Regions from separate parts of the Streptomyces litchfieldiae genome, predicted to be linked through region 1. Evidence: riboswitches for the same ligand, from Rfam matches in the RefSeq annotation. Region 1 holds a riboswitch; the other holds the start of a gene.

The links. A riboswitch is a leader RNA that binds a small molecule or an ion and turns the genes downstream of it on or off. The one in region 1 is predicted to bind glycine.
Region 2: another riboswitch for glycine. It lies ahead of gcvT (glycine cleavage system aminomethyltransferase GcvT); the one in region 1 lies ahead of gcvP (aminomethyl-transferring glycine dehydrogenase).

The regions. Positions count from the first base shown of each region.
Region 1 is NZ_JAVREL010000007.1:143,707-159,569, forward strand. Features, by position in the region: gene RM590_RS14540 (hypothetical protein) at 1-428, shown strand, start outside; gene ptsP (phosphoenolpyruvate--protein phosphotransferase) at 449-2,116, opposite strand; gene RM590_RS14550 (CDP-alcohol phosphatidyltransferase family protein) at 2,296-2,904, shown strand; gene RM590_RS14555 (mannose-1-phosphate guanyltransferase) at 3,040-5,535, shown strand; gene RM590_RS14560 (DUF881 domain-containing protein) at 5,847-6,749, shown strand; gene RM590_RS14565 (small basic family protein) at 6,746-7,078, shown strand; gene RM590_RS14570 (DUF881 domain-containing protein) at 7,083-7,853, shown strand; gene RM590_RS14575 (FHA domain-containing protein) at 8,055-8,717, shown strand; gene RM590_RS14580 (bifunctional nuclease family protein) at 8,795-9,268, shown strand; gene RM590_RS14585 (MerR family transcriptional regulator) at 9,448-10,014, shown strand; gene RM590_RS14590 (DNA polymerase IV) at 10,072-11,460, shown strand; gene RM590_RS14595 (PRC-barrel domain-containing protein) at 11,427-11,816, opposite strand; glycine riboswitch at 11,952-12,049, shown strand; glycine riboswitch at 12,050-12,170, shown strand; gene gcvP (aminomethyl-transferring glycine dehydrogenase) at 12,231-15,128, shown strand; gene RM590_RS14605 (hypothetical protein) at 15,199-15,768, opposite strand.
Region 2 is NZ_JAVREL010000001.1:217,890-233,752, forward strand. Features, by position in the region: gene mnmA (tRNA 2-thiouridine(34) synthase MnmA) at 1-264, opposite strand, end outside; gene RM590_RS00995 (cysteine desulfurase family protein) at 287-1,456, opposite strand; gene RM590_RS01000 (N-acetylmuramoyl-L-alanine amidase) at 1,533-2,192, shown strand; gene RM590_RS01005 (sigma factor-like helix-turn-helix DNA-binding protein) at 2,218-2,649, opposite strand; partial or broken gene RM590_RS01010 (peptidoglycan recognition protein family protein) at 2,734-3,360, opposite strand; gene RM590_RS01015 (small secreted hydrophilic protein) at 3,592-3,882, shown strand; gene RM590_RS01020 (ATP-binding protein) at 3,791-5,329, shown strand; gene RM590_RS01025 (response regulator transcription factor) at 5,326-5,988, shown strand; gene RM590_RS01030 (SLC13 family permease) at 6,072-7,487, shown strand; gene RM590_RS01035 (glycerate kinase family protein) at 7,500-8,669, shown strand; gene RM590_RS01040 (hypothetical protein) at 8,682-8,888, opposite strand; gene RM590_RS01045 (Dps family protein) at 8,955-9,428, opposite strand; gene RM590_RS01050 (GNAT family N-acetyltransferase) at 9,526-10,089, shown strand; gene RM590_RS01055 (enhanced serine sensitivity protein SseB C-terminal domain-containing protein) at 10,104-10,880, opposite strand; gene RM590_RS01060 (enhanced serine sensitivity protein SseB) at 10,959-11,726, opposite strand; glycine riboswitch at 11,873-11,965, shown strand; gene gcvT (glycine cleavage system aminomethyltransferase GcvT) at 12,120-13,241, shown strand; gene gcvH (glycine cleavage system protein GcvH) at 13,285-13,671, shown strand; gene RM590_RS01075 (L-serine ammonia-lyase) at 13,682-15,064, shown strand; partial or broken gene RM590_RS01080 (IS701 family transposase) at 15,391-15,797, opposite strand.

The DNA of each region.
Region 1 (15,863 bases):
TCCAGCGGGCCGCCGCCCTGCTGGCCCGCGTCCTGGAGGGGACCCGGCCGGGCGTCCATCACCTGGTGTGCAGTCTGATCGCCGAGACGGGGCCGCTCACCGCCGCCCTGCACGCGGGCCGCGGCCCAGACGGCTCGCTGGACATGGCCGAGCCGGAGGCGATGGTGCTGTGCACGCTGCTCGCCGTCGGCCTGGCCACCGGCGACCCGGGCGGGCTCGTGCTGCGCTCCGGCTCGCCCGGCCAGGGCCAGGGGGAGGAGGTGCGCGGCTGGAGCCTCCAGTTGGGCCGGCTGCGCGGGCTGAGCGAGGCCGAGGTGTTCTCGGCGTACTGCACGGACGTCCGCACCGGGGAGCCGGTGCCGCCCGAGCACGGCGTCGCCTACCGCGCCGCCGACGACCTGCCGCCCGCCGGCTGCCCGGAGCCGTGAGGCGCCGGGCACCCGCGGCCTCACTCGCCGGACAGCACCGCCTGCGCGGCCGTGCGGGCGTCCGCCGCGTTGTCCGCGGCGCGCGCGGCGGCCGCCGCCCGTTCGCACTGCGCCAGCGTGTGCTTGGCCAGCGTGGCCCGGACGTACGGGATGGCCGACGGGCCCATGGAGAGGCTGGTGACGCCCAGCCCCGTCAGCACACAGGCCAGCAGCGGGTCGGCCGCCGCCTCGCCGCACACCCCGCAGCTCTTGCCCTCCGCCTTGGCCGCCTCGGCGGCCAGCGCGACCAGGTCGAGCAGCGCGGGCTGCCACGGGTCCTGGAGCCGGGCGACGGCCCCGACCTGCCGGTCGGCCGCGAAGGTGTACTGCGCCAGGTCGTTGGTGCCCAGCGAGAGGAACTCCACCTCCTGCAGCACCGCCCGCGCCCGCAGCGCGGCGGAGGGAATTTCCACCATCGCGCCGTACTTCGCGTGCAGCCCGGCCGCCCGGCACGCCTCGGCGAACGCCTTGGCGTCGGCGCGGTCGGCCACCATGGGCGCCATCACCTCCAGATAGACCGGCAGCCCTTCGGCGGCCCGGGCCAGCGCGCGCAACTGCGTGTCCAGCACGTCCGGATGGGCCAGCAGGGCCCGCAGCCCGCGCACGCCCAGCGCCGGGTTGGGCTCGTCGTCCGCCGTGAGGAACGGCAGCGGCTTGTCGGCGCCCGCGTCCAGCACGCGCACCACGACCCGCCCCTCGGGGAACGCCTCCAGCACCTGCCGGTAGGCCGCGGTCTGCTCGTCCTCCGAGGGGGCCCGCTCGCCGTCGATGAACAGGAACTCCGTGCGGAACAGGCCCACGCCCTCGGCCCCCGCCTCCACCGCGGCGGGCACGTCGGCCGGACCGCCGACGTTCGCCAGCAGCGGCACCTTGTGCCCGTCGGAGGTCGCGCCGGGCCCGGTCGTGTCCGCGAGCGCCGCCCGGCGCTCCGCGGAGGCCCGCGCCAGCGCGGCACGCTCCTCACCGGTCGGGTTCACCAGGATCTCGCCGGTGCTGCCGTCCACCGCGACGACCATGCCCTCGGCGATCTGGCCGGCGCCGGCCAGCGCCACCACCGCGGGCACACCCAGCGCCCGCGCCAGGATCGCGCTGTGGCTGGTCGGCCCGCCCTCCTCGGTGATGAAGCCCAGCACCAGCGAGGGGTCGAGCAGCGCCGTGTCCGCCGGAGCCAGGTCACGGGCGATCAGGACATACGGCTCGTCGCTGTCGGGCACGCCCGGGATGGGCACGCCCAGCAGGCGCGCCACGATCCGGTTGCGCACGTCGTCCAGGTCGGCCACCCGGCCGGCCAGATACTCCCCGGCGCCCGCCAGCAACGCCCGGTACGCGGCGAACGCGTCGAACACCGCCCGCGCTGCCGTCGCGCCCACGCCGATCCGGCGCTCCACATCGGCCAGCAGCTCCGGGTCCAGGGCCATCAGGGACTGGGCCTCCAGCACCGCCTGGGCCTCGCCGCCGGCCAGCGTGCCGCGCGCGACGAGATCGGCGGCCACCGCCTCCGCGGCCTGCCGGGCCCGGCCCACCTCCCGGGGCGCCTCCTCCGGGGAGATCTGTCCGGCCGGCGGTTCCAGGACCGCCGTGCCCATGTGCCGGACCTCACCGATCGCCACTCCGTGACTGACGCCGACGCCTTGCAGTCTGGTCTCCATGTCACCCGCCTCGTGCCGCCGCGTTCGGGCGGCAAACCACCTGAAAGGGTAGGTCATGCCCGATCTCACCTCCGGGCGGCCCACCCGGCGCCCCGGCCGGAGCCGGCCGGTAAGGTCGGACCGCGCAGCGCCGGCACGGGGTCGCAGGTCACATCACAGCTCAACAGGAGGGCGTCCGGGTGGAGGTCCAGGAGACTCGCGTTCAGACGGACCGGGTCCTCACCATTCCCAACATCCTCAGCATGGCCCGGCTGGTGGGCGTGCCGGTGTTCCTGTGGCTGGTCCTGTCCCCGGTCTTCGACGGCCCCGACCTGGACGGCTGGGCGCTGCTGGTGCTCGCCCTCAGTGGCGTCAGCGACTACCTGGACGGCAAGCTCGCCCGCCGGTGGAACCAGATCAGCGCCCTCGGCCGCGTGCTGGACCCGGCCGCCGACCGCCTCTACATCCTCTCCACCCTCGTCGGCCTGACGTGGCGCGAGATCCTGCCGCTGTGGCTGACCGCACTCCTCCTCGCCCGTGAACTGATGCTGCTGTTCATGGTCTGGCGCCTGGACCGGGCCGGTTACGCGCCGCCGCAGGTGAACTTCCTCGGAAAGGCGGCCACATTCAACCTGATGTACGCCTTCCCGTTGCTGCTGCTCAGCGACGGAACTGGCTGGCTCGCTTCACTCGCTGCTATTTTCGGATGGGCGTTCGCCGGCTGGGGTACAGCGCTCTACTGGTGGGCAGGGATCCTCTACGTGGTCCAGGTCCGCCATCTCCTCAAGGCGGATGCCACGGCCGACTGAGCTCGCCCTGGCAGTGTCGCAGGGGCCTGGCGCCCGCACGTGCCGCAGTATTCCGGGGAGCCACCCCGGGCCCGGGCCCCTCCAGACGGGCGCAGTCGGAGTGACTGTCGACTCCCCAAGGAGGACACTTCCGATATGAAGGCCGTTGTAATGGCTGGTGGCGAAGGCACCCGGCTTCGCCCAATGACCGCGAGCATGCCCAAGCCCCTGCTGCCCGTGGCGAATCGCCCGATCATGGAGCACGTGCTCCGGCTGCTGAAGCGGCACGGGCTCACCGAGACCGTGGTCACGGTGCAATTCCTCGCCTCACTCGTCAAAAACTATTTCGGTGACGGTGAGGAACTCGGGATGGATCTCACCTATGCCCACGAAGAGAAGCCACTGGGCACGGCCGGAAGTGTGAAGAACGCCGAGGATGCGCTCAAGAACGACTCGTTTCTGGTGATCTCGGGGGACGCGCTCACCGACTTCGACCTCACCGAACTCATCCGCTACCACCGGGAACGCGGTGCCCTGGTCACCGTCTGCCTGACCCGCGTCCCCAACCCGCTGGAGTTCGGCATCACCATCGTCGACGAGGACGGCCGCGTCGACCGCTTCCTGGAGAAGCCCACCTGGGGACAGGTGTTCTCCGACACCGTCAACACCGGTATCTACGTGATGGAACCGGAGGTGTTCGACTACGTCGAACCGGATATCCCCGTGGACTGGTCCGGAGATGTGTTCCCCCGCCTGATGAAGGAGGGCAAGCCGGTCTTCGGATATGTGGCCGAGGGTTACTGGGAGGACGTCGGCACGCACGAGAGCTACGTCAAGGCACAGGCCGACGTGCTCGAAGGAAAAGTCGACGTCGAGATCGACGGATTCGAGATCTCGCCCGGCGTATGGATCGCCGAGGGCGCCGAGGTCCACCCCGACGCCAAGCTCCGCGGCCCGCTCTACATCGGCGACTACGCCAAGATCGAGGCCGGCGCGGAGATCCGCGAGCACACGGTCATCGGCTCCAACGTCGTGGTGAAGTCCGACGCGTTCCTGCACAAGGCCGTTGTCCACGACAACGTATACATCGGCCCCCAGACCAATCTGCGCGGCTGCGTCGTCGGCAAGAACACGGACGTCATGCGCGCCGCGCGCATCGAGGACGGCGCCGTCATCGGCGACGAATGCCTCGTCGGCGAGGAATCCATCGTCCAGGGCAACGTCCGCGTCTACCCGTTCAAGACCGTCGAGGCCGGCGCCTTCGTCAACACGTCGGTCATCTGGGAGGCCCGCGGCCAGGCCAACCTGTTCGGCGCCCGCGGCGTCTCCGGCATCCTCAACGTCGAGATCACGCCCGAGCTCGCGGTCCGCCTCGCCAGCGCCTACGCCACCACCCTGAAGAAGGGCTCCACCGTCACCACGGCCCGCGACCACTCCCGGGGCGCCCGCGCCCTGAAGCGCGCGGTCATCTCAGCTCTCCAGGCCAGCGCGATCGACGTGCGCGACCTGGAGAACGTCCCCCTGCCCGTCGCCCGCCAGCAGACCGCCCGCGGCAGCGCGGGCGGTGTCATGATCCGCACCACCCCGGGCGTTCCCGACTCCGTCGACATCATGTTCTTCGACGAGCGCGGCGCCGACCTCTCCCAGGCCGGCCAGCGCAAGCTGGACCGCGTCTACGCCCGCCAGGAGTACCGCCGCGCCTTCCCCGGCGAGATCGGCGATCTCCGGTTCCCGGCGAGCGTGTTCGACGCGTACACCGGTTCCGTCCTCCGGGCCGTCGACATTACCGGCGTCGCCGAGTCCGGGCTGAAGATCGTGGTCGACGCCGCCAACGGCAGCGCCGGCCTGGTGCTGCCCAGCCTGCTCGGCCGCCTCGGCGTCGACGCCCTCACCATCAACCCGGGGCTGGACGAGGCCAGGCCCACCGAGACCGCCGAGGCCCGGCGCGCCGGACTGGTCCGGCTCGGCGAGATCGTCGCCTCCGCCCGCGCCGCCTTCGGCGTCCGCTTCGACCCGGTCGGCGAGCGGCTCGCCCTGGTCGACGAGCGCGGCCGCATCATCGAGGACCAGCGCGCCCTGCTGGTCATGCTCGACCTCATCGCGGCCGAGCGCCGCAGCGGCCGGGTGGCCCTGCCCGTCACCACCACCCGGATCGCCGAGCAGGTCGCCGCCTACCACGGCACCCAGGTCGAGTGGACGACCACCTCGCCCGACGACCTGACCCGGGTCGCCCACAAGGAGAGCTCGGTCTTCGGCGGCGACGGCCAGGGGGCGTTCATCGTCCCGGAGTTCTCCTCCGTCTTCGACGCCACGGCGGCCTTCACCCGGCTCATCGCCCTGGTCGCGCGCACCCAGCTCTCGCTCAGCCAGATCGACGCCCGCATCCCGCGCGCCCATGTGCTCCGCCGGGACGTCGCCACCCCCTGGGCGATCAAGGGCCTGGTGATGCGCCGCGTCGTCGAGGCGGCGGGCGACCGCACCATCGACACCACCGACGGCGTGCGGGTGGTCGAGCCCGACGGCCGGTGGATCCTGGTCCTGCCCGACCCGGCCGAGGCCGTCACGCACCTGTGGGCCGAGGGTCCCGACGACGCCGCGGCGCAGGAACTGCTGGACCACTGGTCGGGAGTGGTCGACAGCGCCGACCGATAGTGCCCCGTCAGCCAAGGTTCGCCCCGTCGCGACTCCCCCAGGCCCCTCTGGGGCCTGGGAGGTGCCCCCATGCGCACGGCACCTCGCTGCGTTGCCGAATCACTCAAGTGCGCCCAGCACGAGGGCGATCCGGCGCCTTGCTGGGGGTACCTCCCAGGCCCCCAAGGGCCTGGGGGAGCACCGCACCGGACGCCGCTCCTTGACGGGCAAACCCTGACTGACGCGGCACTGGCCCAGGCCGACTCGCGTCAACGGGCCCGGCCACCGGGCCCGTTTCGGTCTCCCGCGGGGCGCGTGCGACGATGTCCGCCATGCCACAGCAGGAGCCGGGGCGGCGCGTCCCGGCGCGTCCCGACGCCTCGATGTCGCTGCTGACCACCGTCATGAGCAACACCCTCGACGAGGGGTACGCCCAGGCGGCGGCCAGACGGCGGGCCGAAGGCCGGTCGGAGCTGCCGCGCACGCTGCGCGCCAGACTCTGGCTGGCCGCCGGCCTGGTGCTGGCCGCCCTCGTCGTCACCCTGGGCGCGGCGCAGGCCCGCGAGGCCGCGCCCACCCTCGCCCGGGAGCGGGAGGAACTGCTGGACCGCGTCGAGTCCGGCACCGCGGACGTCGACGCCCTCCAGGACGAGGTGAACGAGCTGCGCGCGGAGGTCGCCGACCGCCAGCGCGACGCGATCGGCGACCCCGAGTCGGAGCACGGCGAGCTGATCGCCCTCCTCGCCGGCGCCACGCCCGTGGCGGGCCCCGGCCTCGAACTCACCGTGAACGACGCCGAGGACGCCGCCCCGGGCGAGGACGCGCCGGGCGGCGGCGGCTTCTCCGACACCGGCCGGGTGCGCGACCGCGACCTGCAACGCGTCGTCAACGGCCTCTGGCAGGCCGGTGCCGAGGCGATCTCCGTCAACGGCCAGCGCCTCACCGCGCTGTCCGCCATCCGCGCCGCCGGCGACGCCGTCCTGGTCGACAACCGCCCGCTCGTCCCGCCCTACACGCTGCTCGCCATCGGCGCCGGGGACGACCTCGCCGCGGCCTTCGCCGGCACCCCCGACGGCCGCTATCTGGAGGTCCTGCGCGACAGTTACGGCATCAGGACCAGCACCGCCGTCCGGGACGAGGTGCGGCTGCCGGCCGCCCCCGCGCTGGCCATCCGCACCGCCCGGCCCGCGGGCACGGAAGCATCGGAAGCGTCTGAAGAAGGAAGCCCACAGTGATCGCCGTTCTGGGACTGGTCCTGGGAGTCGTGGTCGGAGTCCTCACCCGGCCGGTGGTCCCGACCGGCGTGGAACCGTACCTGCCCATCGCCGTCGTGGCCGCCCTGGACGCGGTGTTCGGCGGCCTGCGCGCCATGCTGGACGGCATGTTCGACGACAAGGTGTTCGTCGTGTCGTTCCTGTCGAACGTCACCGTGGCCGCGCTCATCGTCTTCCTCGGGGACAAGCTCGGGGTCGGCGCCCAGCTCTCCACCGGCGTGGTGGTCGTCCTGGGCATCCGGATCTTCTCCAACGCCGCCGCCATCCGCCGGCACGTCTTCGGAGCGTGAGCCGGTGACCGACGAGGAGACCACCCCCGCCCCCGCCCCCGCCCCCGCCCCGCGCCTCACCGGCCGCCGGGCGCTGCGCGCCGCGCTCTGGCCGCCCCGCGCGGGCCGCGGCCAACTGGTCGCCGCCGTCCTGCTGTTCGTGCTGGGCCTGGGCCTGGCCATCCAGGTGCGCGCCACCGGTAGCGAGGAGACGGCGCTGCGCGGCGCCCGGCAGGAGGACCTGGTGCGCATCCTCAGCGACCTGGAGGACCGCACCGCCCGGCTGGAGGACGAGAAGCGCGCGCTGGAGGAGCAGCGCACCGAGCTGGAGACCAGCTCCGACCAGGCCGAGGAGGCCAGACGGCAGACCGAGGAGCGGGAGCGCCAACTCGGCGTGCTGGCCGGCACGGTGGCCGCCGAGGGCCCGGGCATCACGCTGCGCATCGACGATCCGCTGGGCGCCGTGGAGGCCGATATGCTGCTCGACGCGGTGCAGGAACTGCGCGCCGCCGGCGCCGAGACCATCCAGATCAACGACGTGCGGATCGTGGCGGACACCGCGTTCGTGGACGACAACGGCGGGGTGCGGATCGACGGCCGCTCCGTGCGCGCACCGTTCGAGGTCGCGGCCATCGGCCGGCCCCAGGACCTGGAGCCGGCGCTGAACATCCCCGGGGGCGTGGTGCAGTCCCTGGAGAACGAGCAGGCGGAGGTGGCCGTGGAGCGGCCGGATAACGTCGTCGTTGACGCCTTGCGATCGGCGGAGCAGCCTGACTACGCTCAGTCGTCATCGTGACCGAACTCGACGTCACGGGGGCTGCCGGGCCTTCGTGGCGCTCGGTGAGGGAAACTGAACGGGGGCCGGGGACGTTGTCGGAATGTCCCGCACGGCCGGTGAGAGACAATGGACCGTCCCGCCCGACGGCGGGCCGGGCTAGGTGCGAGGGGATCGCGGGTGAGCTTTTTCGCTAGATTGTTCGGCAGGCGTCAGAGCGGCATGCACAGTGCCGCACGGCCCCGCGCCCGCCAGCAAGGCGAGCCGGCGCCGGCGGCCGGTGCCGAGCCGGGCCGCCCGTTGTTCCGGGACGAGGTCGCCGGCCCCGGCGGCATAGGCTCGCAGGGCCCCGGACGCGAGACGGTCACCTGCTCCCGCTGCGGCCACCGGTCGGCCGCGACCAGCAGGTTCTGTTCCAACTGCGGCAACGCGCTGCGGCCCGGGTTCGAGGGCTCCTCCGAGACCACGTCCACGATCTCCATCACCGGACTGGAGGCGTACGAGGCCGAGGTCACCGGGCAGCACCCGGCGCCGGCCCTCTCGCCCGAGGCACAGGCCGCCGTGGAGGCCCTGCCGCCCGGCTCCGCGCTGCTGATCGTTCGCCGAGGGCCGAACTCGGGCAGCCGCTTCCTGCTGGACGGCGACGTGACCACCGCCGGACGCCACCCGCACAGCGACATCTTCCTGGACGACGTCACGGTGTCCCGCCGTCACGTGGAGTTCCGGCGGCAGCCGGACGGCGGCTTCACGGTCAGTGACGTCGGCAGCCTGAACGGCACCTATGTCAACCGCGAGCCGATCGACTCGGTGATCCTCAACAACGGCGACGAGGTCCAGATCGGCAAGTACCGGCTGGTTTTCTTCGCCAGCAGGCAGGGTTTCTGAGCCGACCAGGGGCGTGGGCGCGCCGCACGGCGGTGCTCGACTATCCAAATGCACCGAGCACCGCCTAGGGTTGCTGTGTGAATCAGCTCGACGTCGTGGGCGTGCGGGTGGAAATGCCCAACAATCAGCCCATCGTGCTACTCCGTGAAGTCGGCGGAGATCGTTACCTCCCGATCTGGATCGGACCGGGGGAGGCGACCGCCATCGCGTTTGCCCAGCAGGGCATGACCCCTGCCCGGCCACTGACGCACGACCTGTTCAAGAACGTGCTGGAAGCGGTGGGGCAGGAGCTCAGCGCGGTGCGCATCACCGATCTGCGCGACGGAGTCTTCTATGCCGAGCTCGTGTTCGCCAGCGGGGTCGAGGTCAGCGCCCGTCCCTCCGACGCCATAGCCCTCGCGCTGCGCGTGGGCACGCCGATCTACGGCAGCGACGCCGTACTCGACGACGCGGGGATCATCATCCCCGATGAGCAGGAGGACGAGGTGGAGAGGTTCCGCGAGTTCCTCGACCAGATCTCCCCGGAGGACTTCGGCACGAGCAGCCAGTAGCGGCGCGTGGCGATCGTTGACGCGCTGAGTGTGGATGCCTAGCGTCAATAGGGCATGTCTTGGGAGGAGCGCTGTGTGCGTGCTCATCGTGACAGCCGGTGAGCGACGAAGGCACGGTCGGGGCATGCGGAACGGAGGCCGGCGTGACAGGTAACGGCGACAGCAGAGCGGTCGGCGGGATGTCCGCCCTCCCCGGTGCGCCGCCACCCCCCGGCCCGCGGGGGCCCCTGGCCCCCCAGGAGCGCGGGACGCCCGACCAGATGGGCTACCGAGGACCCAGCGCCTGCGCGGCGGCCGGGATCACCTATCGCCAGTTGGACTATTGGGCGCGCACCGGTCTGGTGCAGCCCAGCATCCGGCCGGCCCATGGCTCCGGCACCCAGCGGCTGTACGGCTTCCGGGACGTGCTGGTCCTCAAGATCGTCAAGCGGCTGCTGGACGCCGGCGTCTCGTTGCAGAGCATCCGGACGGCCGTCCAGGCCCTGCGGTCCGCCGATCTGGCGGAGCTGTCCGGCATGACCCTGATGAGCGACGGCGCCACCGTCTACCGCTGCGCCTCCCCGGACGAGCTCGCCGAGCTGCTCCAGGGCGGCCGGGGCATCTTCGGCATCGCCGTGGGCGCCGTGTGGAGCGACGCGGAGAGCGCCCTCGGGCAGCTACCGGCCGAGCGCCTGGACACCGGCGAGCCGGTGCCCGCCGTCCACCCCGCCGACGAGCTGGCCCGCCGGCGCCACCGCACCGGCTGACCGCGCGCCCCGGCCCGGGGCGGGCGGCTGTCAGACCTCTGCGGCACCATCGGACAGGTGAGAGGCCAGCCGACCATCCTGCACCTCGACATGGACGCCTTCTACGCCTCGGTGGAGCAGGCGGCCAAGCCGAGCCTGCGCGGCAAGCCGGTGATCGTCGGCGGTCTCGGCCCGCGCGGTGTGGTCGCCACCGCCTCCTACGAGGCGCGCCGGTTCGGCGTGCACTCGGCGATGCCCATGGCCCAGGCCCGGCGCCTGTGTCCGAACGCCGCCGCCCTCGTGCCGCGGTTCGGCGTGTACCGCGCGATCAGCGAGACCGTGATGGGCCTGCTCGCCGAGCTGTCGCCGCTGATCGAGCCGCTGAGCCTGGACGAGGCGTTCGTCGACCTGGCGGCCGGCGGCACCGCTGCCACGGCCGAGGACGCCCTGGCCACCGGGGAGCGGCTGCGCGAGCGGATCCGCGTGACCACCGGGCTGACCGGCTCGGTGGGGCTGGCCGGATCCAAGATGCTGGCCAAGATCGCCTCGGAGCGGGCGAAGCCGGACGGGCTGGTGCTCATCCGGCCGGGCACCGAGCGGGAGCTGCTGGTCCCGCTGCCGGTGCGGACGCTGCCCGGGGTCGGCCCGGCCACGGCCGAGGCGCTGCGCCGGGCCGGGATCCACACCATCGGCGAGACGGTGCGGGCCGGGGAGGCCGAACTGCTGCGGCTGTTGGGCAAGGCGCACGGGGCCTCGGTGTACGCCATGGCCAACGGTGTGGACGAGCGGCCGGTGGTCGCGGACCGGGACACGAAGTCCGTCTCGGTCGAGGACACCTTCGACGCGGACGTCACCGACCGGGCCCGGATCCGTTTCGAGGTGGCGCGGCTCGCCGACCGCTGTGTGGCGAGGCTGCGCGCGGCCGGCCGGTCGGGGCGCACCGTGGTGCTCAAGGTGCGGCGGTACGACTTCACCACCCTCACGCGTTCCGAGACGCTGCGCGGGCCCACCGACGACCCGGCCGTGGTCCGGGAGGCGGCCGGTCGGCTGCTGGAGGGCGTGGACACCACGGAGGGCGTCCGGCTGCTCGGGGTGGGCGTCAGCGGCCTCGCCGACTTCACCCAGGAGGATCTGTTCGCCCAGTCGGTCCAGGCGGTCCGGGGCAGCCACATCGGGCCGGCGGCCCAGGAGGTGCCGGTCGTCGCGCCGGAGCCGTCCCCGGAGGGCCGGAGCGAGCCGTCCCCGGCGCGGAGCTGGCTGCCGGGGGTGGACGTGGCGCACGAGCGGTACGGGCCGGGCTGGGTGCAGGGCAGCGGGCTGGGCCGGGTCACGGTGCGTTTCGAGCGGCCGGACACGCCGCCCGGCCGGGTGCGGACCTTCGCCGTGGACGATCCCGAGCTGGCCCGGGGCGATTCGCTGCCGCTGGTGGCGGCTCAGCCCTGCCCGTCGTCCGGGGAGGCGAGCTGACCGAAGTCGCGGTCCGGCGGCACCGGGTCGCCCGGCGCGGCGCGCGGCACGTCCAGGCCGTAGTGGTGGTAGAGCTCCAGTTCCTGTTCGGGGGAGAGGTGCCTGCCGACGCCGAAGTCGGGCGCGTCCTTGATCAGCGACCGTGTGAACGGCACCCGCAGCGTGTCGTTCACCAGCTCGCTGGGCTCCAGCGGCACGAACGCGTCGCGACTGAAGAGTCCCGTGCGGACCGCCGCCCATTCGGGTGTCCCGGTGGCGTCGTCGAGATACACCTCGTCCACCGTGCCGATCTTGGCGCCGTCGCGGTCGAACGCCTTGCGGCCGATGAGGCTGCGCGGGTCGATGTCGGTCTGCACGATTCCTCCAACTGATCCAGCAGGTCCGGAAAAGGGCCGCTATGACCTACGTAAGAACACATTCCGGAAGCTGGCCAGTCGAGTGGCGCCCTGGTCCCCGGCGGGGGGTCCGCTGGTAGGCTCGAAGACGGTTGACAACCTCGTGCGGGAGAGTCCCGACGCCGCACGGCGCCGGGCGCCGAAGGAGCAACTCCTCCCCGGAATCTCTCAGGCCCCTGTACCGCGCGAGGAAGACCACTCTGGAAAGCAGGGTGGCGGCGGACGACAGCCCGCCGGCGCCCTCACCGACGGTGCAAGCCGGGGCGCGCGAGTGCCGCGGTGAAGCTCTCAGGTCGACATGACAGAGGGGGAGGCCCGCCGGGCAGTGCCGCCCGGCACCCCCGCAGGTCGTCGCGACCAGGAGGAGCCTTCCGCATGACTGTCCGCCACATACCGTTGTCCGCCCTGGAGCAGGGCACCCCCTTCGCCGCCCGGCACATCGGGCCGGACCCCGCCGCCGAGGCGAAGATGCTCGCCCAGGTCGGCTTCGGCTCGCTGGACGAGCTGACCGCCGCCGCGGTGCCCGAGGCGATCCGCACCACCGAGGCGATGCGCCTGCCCGAGGCCCGTGACGAGGCGGCCGTCCTCGCCGAGCTGCGCGCGCTGGCGGCCCGCAACACCGTGCTGCACTCCATGATCGGCCTGGGGTACTACGGCACGTTCACGCCGCCGGTCATCCTGCGGAACGTCATGGAGAACCCGGCCTGGTACACGGCCTACACCCCCTACCAGCCGGAGATCTCCCAGGGCCGGCTGGAGGCCCTGCTCAACTTCCAGACCGTCGTGTCCGACCTCACCGGCCTGCCCACGGCCGGCGCCTCGCTGCTCGACGAGGGAACGGCAGCCGCCGAGGCCATGGCCCTCTCCCGGCGCGTCGGCAAGGTCAAGGACGGCGTGTTCCTGGTCGACGCCGACTGCCTGCCGCAGACCATCGCGGTCGTCCAGACGCGCGCCGAGCCCACCGGGGTGGACGTGGTGGTTGCCGACCTGAGCGACGGCATCCCCGCCGAGGTCGCCGAGCGCGGCGTCTTCGGCGTGCTGGTGCAGTACCCCGGCGCCTCCGGCGCGGTCCGCGATCACCGCGCCCTGATCGAGCGGGCCCACGAGCTGGGCGCCGTGGTGACCGTCGCCGCCGACCTGCTAGCCCTCACCCTCCTCACCTCACCCGGCGACCTGGGCGCCGACATCGCGGTCGGCTCCAGCCAGCGGTTCGGCGTCCCGATGGGCTTCGGCGGGCCGCACGCCGGTTTCATGGCGGTCCGCGACTCCTACGCCCGCAGCCTGCCCGGGCGGCTGGTCGGCGTCTCCCGCGACGCCGACGGCGCGCCCGCCTACCGGCTCGCCCTCCAGACCCGGGAGCAGCACATCCGGCGGGAGAAGGCCACCAGCAACATCTGCACGGCGCAGGTCCTGCTCGCCGTGCTGGCCGGCATGTACGCCGTCTACCACGGGCCCGAGGGGCTGGCCGCCATCGCCCGCCGCACCCACCGTTACGCCGCGCTGCTGGCCGCCGGACTGCGGGACGGCGGGGTGGAGGTGGTGCACGACGCGTTCTTCGACACCGTCACCGCCCGGGTGCCGGGCCGCGCGGCCGAGGTCGTGGCCGCCGCCCGCGGCGCCGGGGTAAACCTCCGCCTCACCGACGCCGACCACGTCGGCATCGCCTGCGACGAGACCACCGGACGCGCCCAACTGGCCGCCGTCTGGGCGGCGTTCGGGGTCGCGGGGGATGCGTTCGGCATCGAGGCGCTGGACGCCCGCACGCCCGACGCGCTGCCGGACGGCCTGCTGCGCGAGGGCGAGTACCTGACCCACCCGGTCTTCCACCGGCACCGTTCCGAGACGGCGATGCTGCGCTATCTGCGGCGCCTCGCCGACCGGGACTACGCGCTGGACCGGGGCATGATCCCGCTCGGCTCGTGCACCATGAAGCTCAACGCCACGGTCGAGATGGAGCCGATCACCTGGCCCGAGTTCGCCGCGCTGCACCCGTTCGCGCCCATCGAGCAGGCCGAGGGCTATCTGTCGCTGATCCGTGAACTGGAGCAGCGGCTGGCCGAGATCACCGGCTACGACAGCGTGTCGCTCCAGCCCAACGCCGGCTCCCAGGGCGAGCTGGCCGGTCTGCTGGCCGTCCGCGCCTACCACCGGGCCAACGGCGAGCCGGACCGCACCGTCTGCCTGATACCGTCCTCCGCCCACGGCACCAACGCCGCCAGCGCCGTGATGGCGGGGATGCGGGTCGTCGTGGTCGCCACCGGCGAGAACGGCGACGTGGACTTCGACGACCTGCGCGCCAAGATCGCCCGGCACGCGGACGAGTTGGCCGTGCTGATGGTCACCTACCCCTCGACGCACGGGGTGTTCGAGAAGGACATCGCCGGCATCTGCGCGGCCGTGCACGACGCGGGCGGCCAGGTGTACGTGGACGGCGCCAACCTCAACGCCCTGGTGGGGCTGGCCCGGCCCGGCAGGTTCGGCGCCGACGTCTCGCACCTCAACCTGCACAAGACGTTCTGCATCCCGCACGGCGGCGGCGGGCCCGGCGTCGGCCCGGTGGCCGTGCGCGCCCACCTCGCGCCGTATCTGCCCGGCCACCCGCTCCAGCCGGCGGCGGGCCCGGCGGGCGGCGGCATCGGGCCGGTCGCGTCCGCGCCCTGGGGTTCGGCCGGGATCCTGCCGATCTCCTGGGCCTATCTGCGGCTGATGGGCGCCGACGGGCTCCGCCGGGCGACGCAGGTCGCGGTGCTGGCCGCCAACTACATCGCCAAGCGCCTCGAACCGCACTACCCCGTGCTCTACACCGGGCCGGGCGGGCTGGTCGCGCACGAGTGCATCATCGACGTGCGCCCGCTGACCAAGGCCACCGGCGTGAGCATCGACGACGTGGCCAAGCGCCTGATCGACTACGGGTTCCACGCGCCGACCATGTCGTTCCCGGTGCCGGGCACGCTGATGATCGAGCCGACGGAGAGCGAGGATCTCGCCGAGATCGACCGGTTCTGCGAGGCGATGATCGCCATCCGGTCCGAGATTGACCGGGTCGGCTCGGGGGAGTGGCCCAAGGACGACAACCCGCTGGCCAACGCTCCGCACACCGCCGCCCGTCTCACCGGCGAGTGGCCGCACCCGTACAGCCGCCGGGAGGCGGCCTACCCGGCCGGGACGAGCACGGACGGCAAGTACTGGCCGCCGGTGCGCCGCATCGACGGCGCCTTCGGCGACCGGAATCTGGTCTGTTCCTGCCCGCCGCTGGACGAGTACGCGGGCTGACGGCCCGCAGTGGAGTGCCGGGACCGGTTCGCGCCGTTGCGTGCCGGTCCCGGACGTGCTTGCCGGGAGGTCAGCTCGCCAGGCCGAGCGGCGCCAGCCGGCTGGTCAGCAGCGGCAGCAGGGCGGCCGTGGTCACCGCCCGGTCGGCGGCGATGCCGGGCGGCGCCGGGGCCAGCGGCATCAGCAGGTCCTCCGGCAGCGGGTCCCCCGCCGCGGGGTCCGCGCCCGGGTCGGAGTGCAGCCAGAGGGTGAGCATGTACAGCTCCGGAACGGACAGCAGCCGGGGCTGATACGGCCCGGGCAGGGCGTCCGCCAGTCGCACCGCCCGCTCGCTGGACGCGATGAAGGGGCCCTCGCAGAAGTGCGAGAACGCCCAGCCGTCCGCCGTCAGCATGGTCTCGGCCGCCCCGACGGCCAGGCCGTCCCGGGCCAGCAGGAAGCGCCAGCCCGTGAGCCGCGCGCGCGGCGGCTCGGTGGGGCCGGTGACCGGCGCCAGCCGGTGCACGGGCAGGGGAAGGACCGGTTGCAGGGCCCCCTCGCCGAGGCGCGGCGGGCGCGGTGTCACCGGCGTCGTCGAGTGGAGTGCCGTTCGTACGCTGCGCTCGGCGGCAGCGGGAGCCAGGGGAATGTGCAGGGGCATGATGGGTCGCCTCTCGCTTTGGAGTAGGTCGCCTCTTCTGTGGGAGACACGCCGTGGCGGAGTTTATACGAGACATGTTCTCTCTATGTTTCCTG
Region 2 (15,863 bases), on a different contig from region 1:
GAGATCCCACACGTAGAACGGGATGCCGATGACGTCGGCGGCGCGGCGGGCGTCGCGGGAGTCCTCGATGGTGCAGCAGCCGCGGGCGCCGGTGCGGAAGGACTGCGGGTTCGCCGAGAGGGCCAGGTGGACGCCGGTCACCTCGTGGCCGGCCTCGGCGGCGCGCGCGGCGGCGACGGCGGAGTCCACGCCGCCGGACATCGCGGCCAGCACGCGCAGGCGGCGTCCGGGTCCGGGGGCGGAGCCGGGGCGGGGGTCAGTCATCACCCCACCAGGGTAGTGCGGGTCAGCTCAGTCCCGCCGTGCGGGCGCGTTCGACCGCGGGGCCGATGGCCTCGGCGACGGCGGTGACATCGTCGCGGGTGGAGGTGTGCCCGAGGGTGAAACGGAGCGTGCCCCGGGCAAGTTCCGGATCGGCGCCGGCGGCCAGCAGCACATGGCTGGGCTGGGCGATGCCCGCGGTGCAGGCCGATCCGGTCGAGCACTCGATGCCCTGGGCGTCCAGCAGGAGCAGCAGCGAGTCGCCCTCGCAGCCGGGGAAGGCGAAGTGCGCGTTGCCCGGGAGGCGCCCGGCCGGGTCGGGGTCGCCGCCGAGGACGGCGTCGGGTACGGCGGTGGTCACCGCGGCGATCAGGTCGTCGCGCAGGGCGCCGATCTCCGCGGCGAAGCCGGGGCGGCGGGCGGCGGCGAGCTCGGCGGCCACCGCGAAGCCCGCGATGGCGGGCACGTCCAGGGTGCCGGACCGGACCTCCCGCTCCTGGCCGCCGCCGTGCAGCACGGGCGTCGGGGTCCATTCGCGGCCCAGCAGCAGGGCGCCGATGCCGTAGGGCCCGCCGATCTTGTGGCCGGAGACGGTGAGGGCGGCCACGCCCGAGGCGGCGAAGTCCACCTCGAGCTGCCCGACGGCCTGCACGGCGTCCGCGTGCATGGGGATGCCGAACTCGGCGGCGACGGCGGCCAGTTCGGCGGCGGGGAGGATGGTGCCGATCTCGTTGTTGGCCCACATCACGGTCACCAGGGCGACGTCGTCGGGGTCCCGCTCGATCGCCTCGCGCAACGCGTCGGGGTGCACCCGGCCGTGGCCGTCCACCGGCAGCCACTCGACCCGGGCGCCCTCGTGGTCGGCCAGCCACTGCGCGACGTCGAGCACGGCGTGGTGCTCGACCGGGCTGGCCAGCACCCGGGTGCGGCGCGGGTCGGCGGCGCGGCGCGCCCAGAACAGGCCCTTGACCGCGAGGTTGTCCGCCTCGGTGCCGCCGGAGGTGAACACGACCTCGCTGGGGCGCGCCCCCAGCGCGGCGGCCAGTCTCTCGCGCCCTTCCTCCACCGCGCGCCGGGCCCGCCGCCCCGAGTGGTGCAGGGCCGAGGCGTTGCCGGTGGCGGTGAGCTGAGCGGTCATCGCCGCGACGGCCTCGGGGAGCATGGGGGTGGTGGCGGCGTGGTCGAGGTAGGGCATGGTGAGCCGATTCTACGAGCCGCGCCGGAACCGACCGCCGGGCGTATGCGTTCTCGCGGCGGAGGGATCGATGGGCATGGGTGAGCAATCCGGTGGACGCGGCACGGTGCGCCGCCGCGCCCTGCTGGCCGCCGGGGCGGCGGGCGCGCTCGGCACCGTGGCGCTCGCCGGGCGCGACACCCTCTCCCGGTGGTGGTGGCGGTACTCGGGGACCGAGACGCCGCGGGTGGAGGGCGAGGTGGACCACGAGGGCGCGGAGTGGGTCCCGGCCTCCCCGGCCAACTACCGGCGGGCCAGCCGGCCGCGGGACTACACGATCGACCGGGTCGTCATCCACATGCCGGAGGCGACGTACCCGATCACGCTGCGGGTCTTCCAGGATCCGGATCACGGGGCCGCCACGCACTACGTGGTGCGCTCCGCGGACGGGCACATAGCGCAGTTGGCCCGGGAGCTGGACGTCGCCTATCACGCGGGGAACCGCGGCTTCAACGAGCGCAGCATCGGCATCGAGCACGAGGGCTGGGCCGACGACCCGTCGTATCTGACCGACGCGATGTACGAGTCGTCCGCCCGGCTGGTGGCGGGCATCTGCGAGCGGTACGGCATACCAGTGGACCGGGAGCACATCCTCGGGCACAACGAGGTGCCGGACGTGATCCGCGTCTGCCCGGGGCCGCACTGGGACTGGGACCGCTATCTGGAGCTGGTCCGCCGGGTCGGCGGCACGGCCTGACGGGAGGCCGGCCGGCGCCGCCCGTTCATGACCCGCGTCCGGAGTAGCCGAGCGGGATGGGCAGCAGGGCGGCCTCCTCCCGGGCCCGGGCCAGGGCGGGGGCGGCGCGCAGGGCCCGGCGGGCACGGCGCAGCCGGCGGCGGGCGGCGCGCCAGCCGATACCCAGCGCCGCGGCGGCCTCGGCGAGGGACAGCCGGTCGACGGCGATCAGCTCCAGGACTGCCCCGTCCGCCGGGGCCAGACCGGTGAGCGCGGCCAGCGCGGTGAGCACGGCCCCGGCCTCGCGCCCGGCGCCCGGCGGGGCGATCCACCCGGCCACGCGGGCGAAGTCGGCGGCCGTCCGCGCCTCGTCGGCCCGGCCGGTCAGGAGGCGCGTGATCCCGCTGCGGCGGCGCCGGCGGTGCGTTTCCGCGCCGTTCGGACGGAGTCCCTCGCGTGTCCCGGTGGCTGTGCCCACGTCGTCTCTCCCCTTCCGCGGTCGCGCCTTCGTCCGTACTTGTCCACGCGTGGCGGAGCGTTGCGGAGGAACGGCTCAGTCCTCGTCCGGGGTCCAGTTCGCGGCGTGCCCGAGGCGGTCGACGACGCGCTCGCGCACGTCCCCCATGGAGATGCCGGGGCCGCGCGGGTCGATCTTGCCCGGCTGCCACTCCAGATGGCCGATCACCGAGGTGTCGCCGGCCCCGCCCCACTCGTGCGCCCGGCAGATCGCGGCGGAGGCGCGCACGGCGGCCTCGACCTGCTCCTTGGGCCAGGGGTCCTTGTTGTCGCCCATGTTGATGCACTCGAAGCCGTAGAAGTGGGTGTTGCCGTCGGTGTCGGCCTCGTTGTCGGGGGGCAGGGACTTCTCGGCGATGACGGCGTTGAGCACGTCGCGGTCGCCCTTGCCAGCGTGGTTGGCCCGGCCGTTGCCGACCAGATACAGGGTGCCGTCCTTGGCGATGACCCCGTGGCACAGCGGCCCCGGCAGATCGGAGCGGCCCTCATAGCACAGGTCCACGGTCGCGGCGGTGCCCGAGGTGACGGTGTGGTGGAGCATCACGCCGTGCACCGGGCCCCAGGTGCCCACGCCGTTCCGGTTGTTGGTGCGCCAGGACTTGTGCTCGACGACCTTGACGCCCTCGTCCTTGAGCGCTTTCAGTAGCTTGTCCGCAGTGAGGGGAGTGGCCATATACGACTTGTACGATCAATCACCCCGCTACACAAGGGGGTTAATCGCGCACCGATCGTAACGACTCGCCCGGAGTTTCGTGTGCGTCAGCAACTACCCGTGAAGGAAGGGTAGTTGGCGCTTGAGGACGGAGTGGGTGAATGTTTGCGCCCTGTCCGCCGCGTTCAACATTAAGATTTCCTCATCCCCTCTTCATGAAGACCACCACTGTTCGACCGCAGTCTTGTTCCCATGGCATTCCCGCACCGTATGGCAGCACTCGCGGCCGTTGTCCTGATACCCGTGGGCATCGCCGGGACGAGCTATCTGCTCAGCGACGATCCCGAACCGCCCTTGGTGCCCTCCGATGTGGAGTTGGAGGAGCCGTCCCCGTCGGCGCCCCCCAACGAGGAGGTCGTGCCACAACCCTCAGCGACCGAGGACCCCCTTGATGACCACGACCGACCACCCCTCGACGACGACGGCGGCGGGGAAGGAGACGACGGGTTCGAGCCGGACGACGACGGCGCCTTCGACGACTGATCGCGTCGCGCGGGCGCCGTCCCGGCTCTCCGCCCGCTTCCGCATTCTGCTGTGGCTGCTGGTCGTGATGTCCGTGGCCCTGGCGACCGTCGTCCTCACCACCCGCTCGATCCTGCTGCGCGATGTGAACGAACGCACCGGGCAGATACTCGCCCAGGAGACCTCCGAGTTCGGGAACTTCGTGGCGCGCGGCCGCGACCCGCAGACCGGCGAGCCGTTCACCGACGCGCGCCGCCTGCTGACCCTCTACCTGGAACGCCAGTACCCGGACCCCGCCGAGGAGTTGCTCGGCTTCATCGCCGAGTCCCCGAACCCGACCGTCATCCGCCAGCCCCGCGACATCCCCTCCGAACTGCCCCTCTACCGGGACCGGCCGTCGCTGGAGCGGATAGCCGCCGCCCCCGGAAGCACCGGCACGCTCTCCCGCGACAGCGGCGAGATCCGCTGGGCCAAGGTGCCGATCAACCGCGCCGAGGGCGAGCCGGAGACCATGTTCATCGTCGCCTTCCACTCCGACCGCGCCCAGTCCTCCGCCGAGAACGTCGTCGGCATCCTGCTGGCCATCTCCGGCGTCGCGCTGCTGATGACCTGCGCCGTGGGCTGGGCGGTGGCGGGCAGCATCCTCGCCCCGGTCCGGCTGGTGCGGGCGACCGCGGCCCAGCTCACCGAGCAGGACCTGACCCGGCGCATCCCCATCCGCGGCCGGGACGACATCTCGGCGCTGGCCGAGACGTTCAACGCGATGCTGGACCGGCTGGAGCGCGCGTTCGCCGCGCAGCGGCGGTTCGTGGACGACGCGGGCCACGAACTGCGCACCCCGATCACCATCGTGCGCGGCCATCTGGAGCTGATGTCCGAGGGCGACGGCCCGGAGAGCGCGGCCGAGCGGCGCGAGACCGTGCGCCTGGTCACCGACGAGCTGGACCGCATGAGCCGCATCGTGGAGGACCTGCTGCTGCTGGCCAAGGCCGAGCGGCCCGACTTCGTCCAGCCGGCGCCGGTGCAGCTCGCCGAGCTGACCGCCGATGTGTTCGTCAAGGCCAGGGCGCTGGGCGACCGCCAGTGGGAGCTGCCCGAGGTCGCCGAGTGCGAGGCCGAGCTGGACGCCCAGCGCATCACCCAGGCCATGGTGCAGCTCGCGCAGAACGCCGTGGAGCACACCGGCCCGGGGCAGACCGTCCGCATCGGCTCGCGGCTGACCGGCGGGCAGGTGGAGCTGTACGTCGCGGACAGCGGCCCCGGCGTCCGGCCCGCGGACGCCGCCGTCATCTTCGAGCGCTTCCGGCGCGGCGCGGCCCGCCGCGGCGTCCGGGGCGGCAGCGGCAGCGGCGCGGGGCTCGGTCTGTCCATCGTCAAGGCGATAGCCGAGGGGCACCACGGCCGGGTCGACCTGCGGCCGACCCCCGGCGGCGGAGCCACGTTCGTACTCGTACTGGAGACCCCATGAACCGCATCCTCATCGCCGAGGACGAGGAGCGCATCGCCGCCTTCGTCGAGAAGGGCCTGCGGGCCAACGGCTTCATCACCACCGTCGCGGCGGACGGCGACGCGGCGCTCGACTACGCCTGCGCCGGCGGCTTCGACCTGGTCGTCCTGGACATCGGGCTGCCCGGCCGCGACGGCTTCACGGTCCTGCGCGAGATGCGCGAGGCACGGGTGACCGTGCCGGTGATCGTGCTGACCGCGCGCGACTCGGTGCGCGACACCGTGGCCGGGCTGGAGGGCGGCGCGGACGACTGGATGACCAAGCCGTTCCGCTTCGAGGAGCTGCTGGCCCGGGTGCGGCTGCGGCTGCGCACGGCGGCCCGGGCGCCCGAGGTGACCGTGCTGCGCTGCGGCGACCTCAGCCTGGACCTGCGCACGCGCCGGGCCCGCGCCGGCGGCACGCTGGTGGATCTGACGGCGCGGGAGTTCGTACTGCTGGAGCTGTTCCTGCGCCACCCCGGCCAGGTGCTGTCCCGCGAGCAGATCCTGTCCCACGTTTGGGGCTACGACTTCGACCCCGGATCGAACATAGTCGACGTGTATGTGCGTGCGCTGCGCAAGAAGCTCGGCGCCCAACAGGTGGAAACGGTACGCGGCATGGGATACCGACTGCCGCAGTGACGGCCGTCGGCCCCGCCGCGACCATGAAGTTCTCCTCATAAAGGGTTCATCGGTGGCTCACCCGGCGTTCGGACACTGGCCGGGTGACACTCACCCTCCGGCAGACGGTCTCGTTGTGCGCGGCGCTGAGCCTGTGCGGGCTGCTGGTCGTTCCGACGAACTTCCCGCAGCTCTCCGGCGACGCGCGCATCACCCTCGTCGTCTTCCTGCTGGCCACCTGCGCCTGGATCGGCACCCCGATCGACGACACCTATGTGGCGCTCGGGGCCGGGCTGGCGCTGACCGTCACCGGAGTGACCAGCGCGGAGGCCCTCTTCGGCACTCTGGGAGATGAAACAATCTGGCTGCTCATCTGCGCGTTCGTGCTGGCCGCCGCGGTGGCGGCCACCGGGCTGGCCGGCCGCGCCGCGGCGTTCCTGGTGGGCGGGGCGCGGACAGTGCGGCAGTTGTTCCATCTGACGACGGCCGCCCTGGTCACCTCGGCGTTCGCCGTGCCGGCCACCTCGGGCCGGGCGGCGCTGGCCCTGCCCGTCTTCCTGGCGCTGGCCCGCGCCCTGTCCGACCGCACCCGGCTGGTCGTCGCGCTGGCCCTGCTGTTCCCCACCGTCATCCTGCTCTCCGCGGTGGCGACGCTGATCGGGGCCGGCGCGCATCTGATCACCGTCTCGGTGCTGTGGGAGACCACGGGGGAACGCATCGGCTTCCACGAGTGGCTGCTGCTCGGGCTGCCGCTCGCCGTGGTCTCGTCCCATCTCGCCGCGGAGGCCGTGCTGTTGACGACGACCAGGCGCGGTGACCGGCGCGGGCCGGTGCGCATCGGGGTGGCGGAGATCCAGGAGCACAGCGAGGAGCCGGTCACCGGCCGGCTGACCCTGAAGGAGTCGCGGTGCCTGGCGCTGCTGGCCACCGTGGTGGCGCTGTGGTGCAGCGAGCCGCTGCACGGGGTGTCCCCGGCGGTGGTCGCGCTCATCGGCGCGGTGGTCGCGACCGCGCCCTCGCTGGGCACGGTCCGGCTGAAGGACGCGCTGGCGACGGTCCCGTGGTCGCTGCTGCTGTTCATGGCCGCGACGATGGCCATGGGCGTGGCCCTGTCGGAGTCGGGCGCGGCCGAGTGGCTGATCTCCGGCCTGCCGGGCGATGAAACGATTCCGGCCTGGGCGTTCCTCGCGGTGGTCGTCGCGGTGAGCACCGCCGCGCATCTCGTGCTCCAGTCGCGCTCCGCGCGCTCCAGCGTGCTGGTGCCGCTGGTGGTGGCCTCCGCGATGGCCGCCGGGGTCGATCCGGTCGCGGCGGCGCTGGCCTCCACGGCGGCGGCCGGCTTCTGTCACACCCTGCCCGCATCCGCCAAACCGGTGACGCTGTTCGCCGATATTCCCGGTACCCCCACCTACACCCCCGGCGACCTGCTACGGCTGTCCGCGGTGCTGGCGCCGCTGAGCGCCGCGCTGGTTCTGCTGTTCGCGCTCGTCGTCTGGCCCCTGTTCGGCGTCGCCCCCTGAGGAGTGTCCGTGATCCCCCCTTACCGATTCGCCGTGGCGCCAAGCGGCCTCAAGGAATCGCTGTCCGCCGCCGCCGCGGCCGACGCCATCGCGGAGGGCCTGCTGCGGGCCGCGCCGGGCGCCGAGATCGATCTGCTGCCACTGGTCGACGGCGGCGAGGGAACGGCCGAGGCGCTGGCCGCCGCGGCCGGCGGCCGGCTCGTCCCCCGCGTGGCCACCGGCCCGGTCGGGGCCCCGGTGCACAGCCACTTCGCGCTGCTGGACGGCACGGCGGTGGTGGAGATGGCCGCAGTGGCCGGCCTGTCGCTGGTGCCGACCGACCAGCGCGATCCGGGCGCCACCACGACGTTCGGGGTCGGCGAGCTGATCCGCGCCGCGCTGGACACCGGGGTGCGGCGCATCCTGGTCGGCTGTGGCGACTCGGGCACCTCCGACGGCGGCGCCGGCGCGTTGCAGGCGCTGGGCGTCCGGCTGCTGGACGCCGCCGGGCGGGAACTGCCGCGCGGCGGGGCGGCGTTGCGGCACCTGGACCGCATCGACCCGACGGGGCTCGACCCCCGGCTGGCCGAGACGGAGCTGCTGGTCGCGTGCAACCCGTACAACGTGCTGTGCGGCCCGCGCGGCGTGGCCCGGGTCTTCGGGCCGCAGAAGGGCGCCGGCCCGGCGCTCGTCGAGGAGCTGTCGGCCGCCCTCGAACACTGGGCGGACGTGCTGCTGCGGGACGTGGCCCCGGCCGGCCTCGACCTGCGGCTGGGCGTCGGCACCGGCGCGTCCGGCGGGCTGGGCGCCGGGCTGGCCGCGGTGGGCGCCCGGCTGCGCCCGCGCTTCGAGGTGCTGCTCGACCACCTCGACCTGGACGCCCGGCTGGCCCGGGCCGACCTGGTGGTCACCGCGGAGGGCGCGCTGGACCGGCAGACTTCGCTCGGCAAGATCCCGGGCGAGGTGGCGCGCCGCGCGAAGGCCCTGGGCATCCCGGTGCTGGCCCTGGCGGGCACGATCGGCGAGGGCGCGCACGAGGTGCGGCTGGTCGGGGTGGACGCATACAGCGGCATCCTGCCCGCTCCCCTGGCGCTGCCGGAGGCGCTGGCGCGCGGCCGGGAGTTCCTGGCGGACGCGGCGGAGCAGGCGCTGCGGATGGTGCTGCTCGGCAGCCGGCTGGCCCGCCCGGCGGTCCGCCCCTGACGGCGGACCGGCTCACACCCAGACCTCGGGCCCGCCGCCGCGCCACTCCAGCAGCTCGGGGTCGCGCAGGTCCACCTCGTCCGGGTCAAGCCCGGCCCGCCGCAGGAACTCGAGCAGTTCGTCGAGTGAACGGGCGCGCCCGAGGATCTCCCCGTTCGCGCGTACGCGCCGCCCACCGCCCGCGGTGGGCGGATAGACGACGATGCGGGCCCTGGCCATGCGGCAAGGGTGCACCCCCCGGCGCCGCGGCGCAGCCGGCGGGGGGCCGCCCGGGTGCGGCGCGGCTCAGCCGCCGTGCTCGGCCTGGAACATCCAGTGGTGCTTCTCCAGGTCCTTGGTGAGCTGGATCAGCACGTCCTCGGTGACCGTGTCCACCGGGCCGACGTCGGCCAGGCGCTCCCTCATGCGGACGATGACCGCGCCGAGGGCGTCCACCATGGCGCGTACGGCGTCGGTGTCCCGCTGCCAGCCCTCGGCGACCTCGCCGATGCCGGTGCCCGACGCGACGGTGGCCGCGCGGCCGTCCGGGGACAGGCCGAGGGCGGCGGCGCGTTCGGCGACCGTGTCGGAGTGCGAGCGGGCGGTCTCGACCACCTCGTCGAGCTGGAGGTGCACCGAGCGGAACCGGGGGCCGACGATGTTCCAGTGGGTCTGCTTGGCCACCAGCGAGAGGTCGATGAGATCCACCAGCGCGCCCTGGAGCGCCTCCCCCACGATCTTGAGTGTGGCCTCCGGCAGCGTGCTCTTGATGGCGTACATGCAGGCGTCTCCTTCCGGAGGGTCGTCCGTTGTGCGACTTTCACGCACATTCGCGGTATCTCGGGCCCCGCCCCCGGGCGTTTGCGAGGATGCGGCCATGGCCTCACCCACACCCACCATCCGGTTCGCCCGCGCCGACGACATGCCGGCCGTCTGCGCGCTGATCAACCACTACATCGCTGTCACGGCGGCGAACTTCCGCACCGAGCCGCTGACGCCGGACGAATGGCTCGCCGAGTGGCGGCGCCACAGCGCCGAGTACCCCTGGTATGTGGCCGAAACCGCCATCGGTGAGGTGGCCGGCATCGCCTACGCCCACCCGTGGAGCCCGCGCGGCGCCTACGCCTGGACCGCCGAGTCGGTGATCTACCTCTCCCCCGGGCAGCGCGGTCTCGGCGTCGGCTCCGCGCTCTACGACCGACTGCTCACGACGCTGCGGGCCCAGGGCTACCGCAGCGCCATCGCGACGGTCGCGCTGCCCAACCCGGGCAGCGTGGCCCTGCACCGCTCGCAGGGTTTCGAGCACGTGGGGACGTTCCGGGACGTGGGCTACAAGCACAGCACGTGGCGGGACGTGAGCCACTGGCAGCGGCTGCTGAACACCGACGACACGCCGCCGGGCGAGATCGTGCCCCCGGCCACCGCTGACCCGGGCGCCTGACCACCGCCGTCGGCTCAGTACGGCCGCGGATAGCCGTAGCCGTGCCGGTTCTGCCGACCGCTGTCCGGATCGGTCCGGACGGTGGCGTCCCGGTCGTAGAACGAGCGCGTGTTGGCGCGCAGCCACATCGCGACCGGGTCGAACGCGTCGGCCATCGCCACCGTACCCACCGGCAGGCCGTCGGGGACCGCGGCGATCACCTGCCGCATCATCTCCCGCACCGCCTCCGCCGTCCGCTCACCCGGGTCGTCCACGTCCAGCCCGATCACCAGGTACGCCTGGCCGACGGCGGGCCGCACCCACGCCCGGCGCAGGCTGCGCAGCATGGGCGTGCGCCGGGCGTGCGCGATGAGTCGCGCGTAGAACTCGTCGGCGCGGATGCTGGGTTCGCTGATCCGCAGCGGCCCGGCGGGCAGCCGTTCCAGCCCGCCGGCGATCCGGCGCAGGTCGAGCCAGGGGATGCCGAGCCCGCCGCCCGGCGCGTGCGGGTTGAGCCACAGACCCCAGTGGTCCGGGTAGAGCGCCGCCGCGATGTCCCGCCCGGTGACCACCTCATGGCTGCGGGTCCAGCCGCTCGCCGACAGCTCGCGTTCGGACGTGACGCACGGCGCGTACCCGTGGCCGGCGACCTCGACGCTGCCGTACTGCGCCTCCGGATCGCCGGGCCGGCCGTGCCACAGCAGCATCCACACCTCGCTGGCGGCGAGTGCGGCGAGCAGCTCCTCATAGGTGTCGAGTCGGTCGGGGGTGATCCGGGGCAGCAGTTCCTCGAGACCTTCTCCCGCACTCACCTGGTCCGGACCTCCTCGTGCCCACTCGGATGCACTGTGCCCGTCAGCCGACCCTCACATGCCCGTCACAGCCATCGCTTAGACGTCACGGGAGTAGAACGGCTGCACGCACTCGCGCAGCCAGTCCACAACGGGGTCGTCCGCGGCGTCGAGGAGCACGAGCTGGACCGGCCAGACCACGGGCCGGGCGGCCAGCGCGCGCCCGAGCGCGCCGTTGACGGCCGTGCGCGTCTCCTCGTCCAACTGGTCCAGCTCCACGCCGATGAACAGCGAGGGTGCTCCGCCCTCGGCGCTGGCCAGCCCGCGCCGCGCGGTGCGCACGTACCACAGCCCGGCCAGCTCGGCGGCGGCGGCGGACAGGAAGTCCGTCGGCTCCTCCTGCCAGTCCGGCTGGAAGAGCCGCATCCGCGCCCCCGAGGGAACGCCCGGGGTGCGCCGGCCCGGGGTCTCGCGGCACAGTTCGGCCACGGCGCTGGGCGGCACGGGGATGCCGACCGTGCCGCCGGGGTTGACCGCGATGCCCACCTGGGGCGGCAGCCCGCGGGCGAACTCCCGAGCGGGGGCGACACTGAACGACAGGTGGGAGGCGCCGCCCAGGTGCAGTTGTTCGGCGGAACTGAACACCGGGACGTATACGCCGCCGTTCAGATCGATGGTGGGCAGGTCCAGGGTGCGGCTGTCCGGGCCGCCGCCCTCGGGCAGCGGGATCCACAGGGAACTGCGGGCCAGCGCCGCCAGCACCCGGGGTCCGGCGTCCCGGGAGCCGAGCGCGCCGGCCAGGATCTCCTCCAGCTCATTGCCCGGCCAGCCGCCGCCGAAGCCGGGACCCTGCCGCGGAACACTCATCTCGTTCGACCACCATCTCATCAGGTCCTCAACACCCGCGAAGGAACCCTAGTGGCTGGCGCCCGGAACCGGGTCCCGGAGGGGCGGCCCTCGGCCGTTGTTCGTGCGATGATGTGGACGCAGCACACAACCGCATACCGGCCGTTAGACCACGCGCGGGAGAGTCCCCGGAAGCCACCGGGGCGCCGAAGGAGCAAGTCCTCCCTTGAATCTCTCAGGCCCCGTACCGCGTGCGGGAGGCGAATCTGAAAAGCGGGCCGTCCGCCCCGTGCGGCGCGGCCCCACCCACGGTGCAAGCCGCGCCCGCCCGGGCCGCGGCGAACCTCTCAGGTGCCGATGACAGATGGGGAGGGCCCGGAAGCCAGCCAACCCCTGCCCTCCTGGAGCCAGCCCATGACGGACGACACCCCCCGTACGACGGCGCTCGACGCCGTTCACCGCGCCCTCGGCGCCACCCTCACCGACTTCGCCGGCTGGACCATGCCGCTGCGGTACGGCAGCGAACGGGCCGAGCACGAGGCGGTCCGCACCGCCGCCGGGCTGTTCGACCTCTCCCACATGGGCGAGATCACCGTGACCGGGCCGGAGGCGGGCGCGCTGCTCGACCACGCGCTGGTCGGCAACCTGGGCGCGCTGCGCGTGGGCCGCGCCCGGTACACCATGATCTGCGACGCCGCGGGCGGGATCCTCGACGACCTCATCGTCTACCGGCTCGCCGAGCGGGAGTACCTCGTCGTCGCCAACGCGGCCAACGCGGGGACGGTGCTGGGCGCGCTGGCCGAGCGCGGCGCCGGGTTCGACGCGGTGGTCCGGGACGACCGCGACGCGTACGCGCTGATCGCCGTCCAGGGCCCCGCCTCCCCCGCCATCCTCGGCCGCCTCACCGACGCCGACCTGGCCGGCCTGCGGTACTACGCGGGCCTGCCCGGCACCGTGGCCGGCCGCCGGGCCCTGATCGCCCGGACCGGCTACACCGGCGAGGACGGCTTCGAGCTGTTCTGCGCCCCCGAGGACGCCGTGCCGCTGTGGGAGGCGCTCACCGAGGCCGGGCGGGCGGACGGCCTGGTGCCCTGCGGCCTGGCCTGCCGCGACACGCTGCGCCTGGAGGCGGGCATGCCGCTGTACGGCCATGAACTGACCACCGCCACCACGCCGTTCGACGCCGGGCTCGGCCGGGTGGTGAAGTTCGACAAGCCGGGCGACTTCGTCGGCCGCGAGGCCCTGACCCGCGCGGCCGAGCGCGCCGCCGGCCGGCCGCCGCGCACGCTGGTCGGCCTGGTGGCCCAAGGCCGGCGCGTGCCGCGCGCCGGCTATCCGGTGGTGGACGCGGCGGGCGCCGTCATCGGCGAGGTCACCTCCGGCGCGCCGTCGCCCACGCTGGGCAAGCCCATCGCCATGGCGTACGTCGACCCGGAACACGCGGTGCCGGGCACCGAGGGCGTCCGCGTGGACATACGCGGCAGCCACGAGCCGTACGACGTCGTCGCCCTGCCGTTCTACAAGCGCGCGAAGTAACGCCTCCACCTCATCGCCCATCCACACCAGGAGAATCTCCGTCATGAGCAACCCCGAGCAGCTTCGTTACAGCAAGGAGCACGAGTGGCTGTCCCCCGTCGAGGACGGCGTGGCGACGGTCGGCATCACCGAGTACGCGGCCAACGCGCTCGGTGACGTCGTGTTCGTCCAGCTCCCCGAGGTGGGCGCGACGGTCACCGCCGGCGAGCCGTGCGGTGAGCTGGAGTCCACCAAGTCCGTCAGCGACCTGTACGCCCCCGTCAGCGGCGAGGTCACCGAGACCAACCAGGACGTGGTGGACGACCCGGCGCTGGTGAACTCCGCGCCGTTCCAGGGCGGCTGGCTGTTCAAGGTCCGGCTGGACACCTCGGCCGGCGAGCCGGCGGACCTGCTGTCCGCCGACGAGTACGCCGCCTTCACCAGCGAGTGAGCGACGCGCCGTGGCCCTCTCTGCCTTCGACCTGTTCACCATCGGCATCGGGCCGTCCAGCTCGCACACCGTCGGCCCGATGCGCGCGGCGCGGATGTTCGCCCGCCGGCTGAAGAACGAGGGGCTGCTGGCGCACACCGCCGCCGTGCGCGCCGAGCTGTACGGCTCGCTCGGCGCCACCGGGCACGGCCACGGCACGCCGAAGGCGGTGCTGCTCGGGCTGAGCGGGCACGCGCCCGACACCGTGGACGTCGCCCGCGCGGACGAGGAGGTCGAACGAATCCGGCGCGAGCGCCAACTGCCCCTGCTGGCCGCGGAGATCGGCGACGCGCACCCCGTTCCGTTCGACCCGGACACGGATCTGGTGCTGCACCGCCGCCGCTCGCTGCCGTACCACGCCAACGGCATGACGCTGCGGGCGGCCGACGCCGAGGGCCGCCCGCTGCTGACCAAGACGTACTACTCGGTGGGCGGCGGCTTCGTGGTGGACGAGGACGCGGTGGGCGAGGACCGTATCCGGCTGGACGACACCGTGCTGCGCCACCCCTTCCGCACCGGCGACGAGCTGCTGCGGCTGACGCGCGAGACCGGGCTGTCGGTCTCCGCGCTGATGCTGGAGAACGAGCGCGCCTGGCGGACCGAGGAGCAGGTCCGCGCCGGGCTGCTGCGGATCTGGCACGCGATGGACGCGTGCGTCGAACGCGGCCTGTCCCAGGAGGGCATCCTGCCCGGCGGGCTGAAGGTCCGCCGCCGCGCGGCGACTTCGGCGCGGAAGCTGCGCGGCGAGGGCCCCGGGCCGGCGCTGGCGATGGACTGGGTCACGCTGTACGCGATGGCGGTCAACGAGGAGAACGCGGCCGGCGGCCGGGTGGTGACCGCCCCCACCAACGGCGCGGCGGGCATCATCCCGGCCGTGCTGCGCTACTACCTGGAGTTCGTGCCGGGCGCGAACGAGGACGGCGTCGTCCGTTTCCTGCTGGCGGCCTCCGCGATCGGGATGCTGTTCAAGGAGAACGCGTCGATCTCCGGCGCCGAGGTCGGCTGCCAGGGCGAGGTCGGCTCCGCCTGCTCGATGGCCGCCGGCGGCCTGGCCGAGGTGCTGGGCGGCACCCCCGAACAGGTCGAGAACGCGGCGGAGATCGGCATCGAGCATAACCTCGGCCTGACCTGCGACCCGGTCGGCGGCCTGGTCCAGATCCCCTGCATCGAGCGCAACGGCATGGCCGCGGTGAAGGCCATCACCGCCGCCCGCATGGCCCTGCGCGGCGACGGCCGGCACCACGTCTCGCTGGACAAGGCCATCAAGACGATGAAGGAGACGGGCGCCGACATGAGCGTCAAGTACAAGGAGACGGCCCGCGGCGGCCTCGCGGTGAACATCATCGAGTGCTGAGCGAACCGTCCCTGGCCTGCGGGAACGCTCCTTTCCGGTCTGTCCGGGCCGTCCCTGTTTGAACGGCGGAAAGTCCCTGGGAAGTCCCTCGGACAGAGCGGAAAGTCCCTGAAAAGTCCCTGGCGAAAGCCTGAAGAAAGGGGGCTGACCTGCGCGTATCGAGGCCGTTGGAGCGCATCGAGTTCCCTCGATGGCGAACCGCGAGCCAGACGTCCGGCGACAGCGTCCGGGCCGTTCCGGGCTATGCCAGGCGCCTGCCCGCCCGCGACCACGCGGCACCGGTCGCCGCACTCAGCACACTCAACGAGGGCCTGTCGTTCCAGGCGGCGATGGGGCCTGGTGCCCCCTGCTCGGCACCCCGCCGTCGCGCAGCGGTCCCGGTCCTGCGTCCAGGACTTGGGCAGGTACAGCTCCCGGTCCACCAGCGCCCGGCCCTTCGCCGAGGCGTAGGCGGCGAAGACGCCAATCCGGCAGTTCTCGGTGCGGCCGGCCGTACCGGAGTACTGGCGCTGGAACCGGCCGAGGTGATGCCCTTCTTCAGGAACCCGGTGTCGTCGACGATCAGTAGGCCGCCAGGGTCTTCCAGATTCTCGACGACGTATTCTTGCAGGTCATCACGTATCTCGTCGGGGCTCCAGCAGGCCCGGCCGAGTAAGTGCTGCAACCCGGCCGGACTGCTGAGGCCGGCGTATTCGGCCAGCTGCCAGCCGTTCTTGCGCCCCACCGGCCCGAGCCGCACCCGAGATCACGAACCCGGCAACCTGACGCTCAGTCAGCCAACTGCACTCCAGAACAGGGC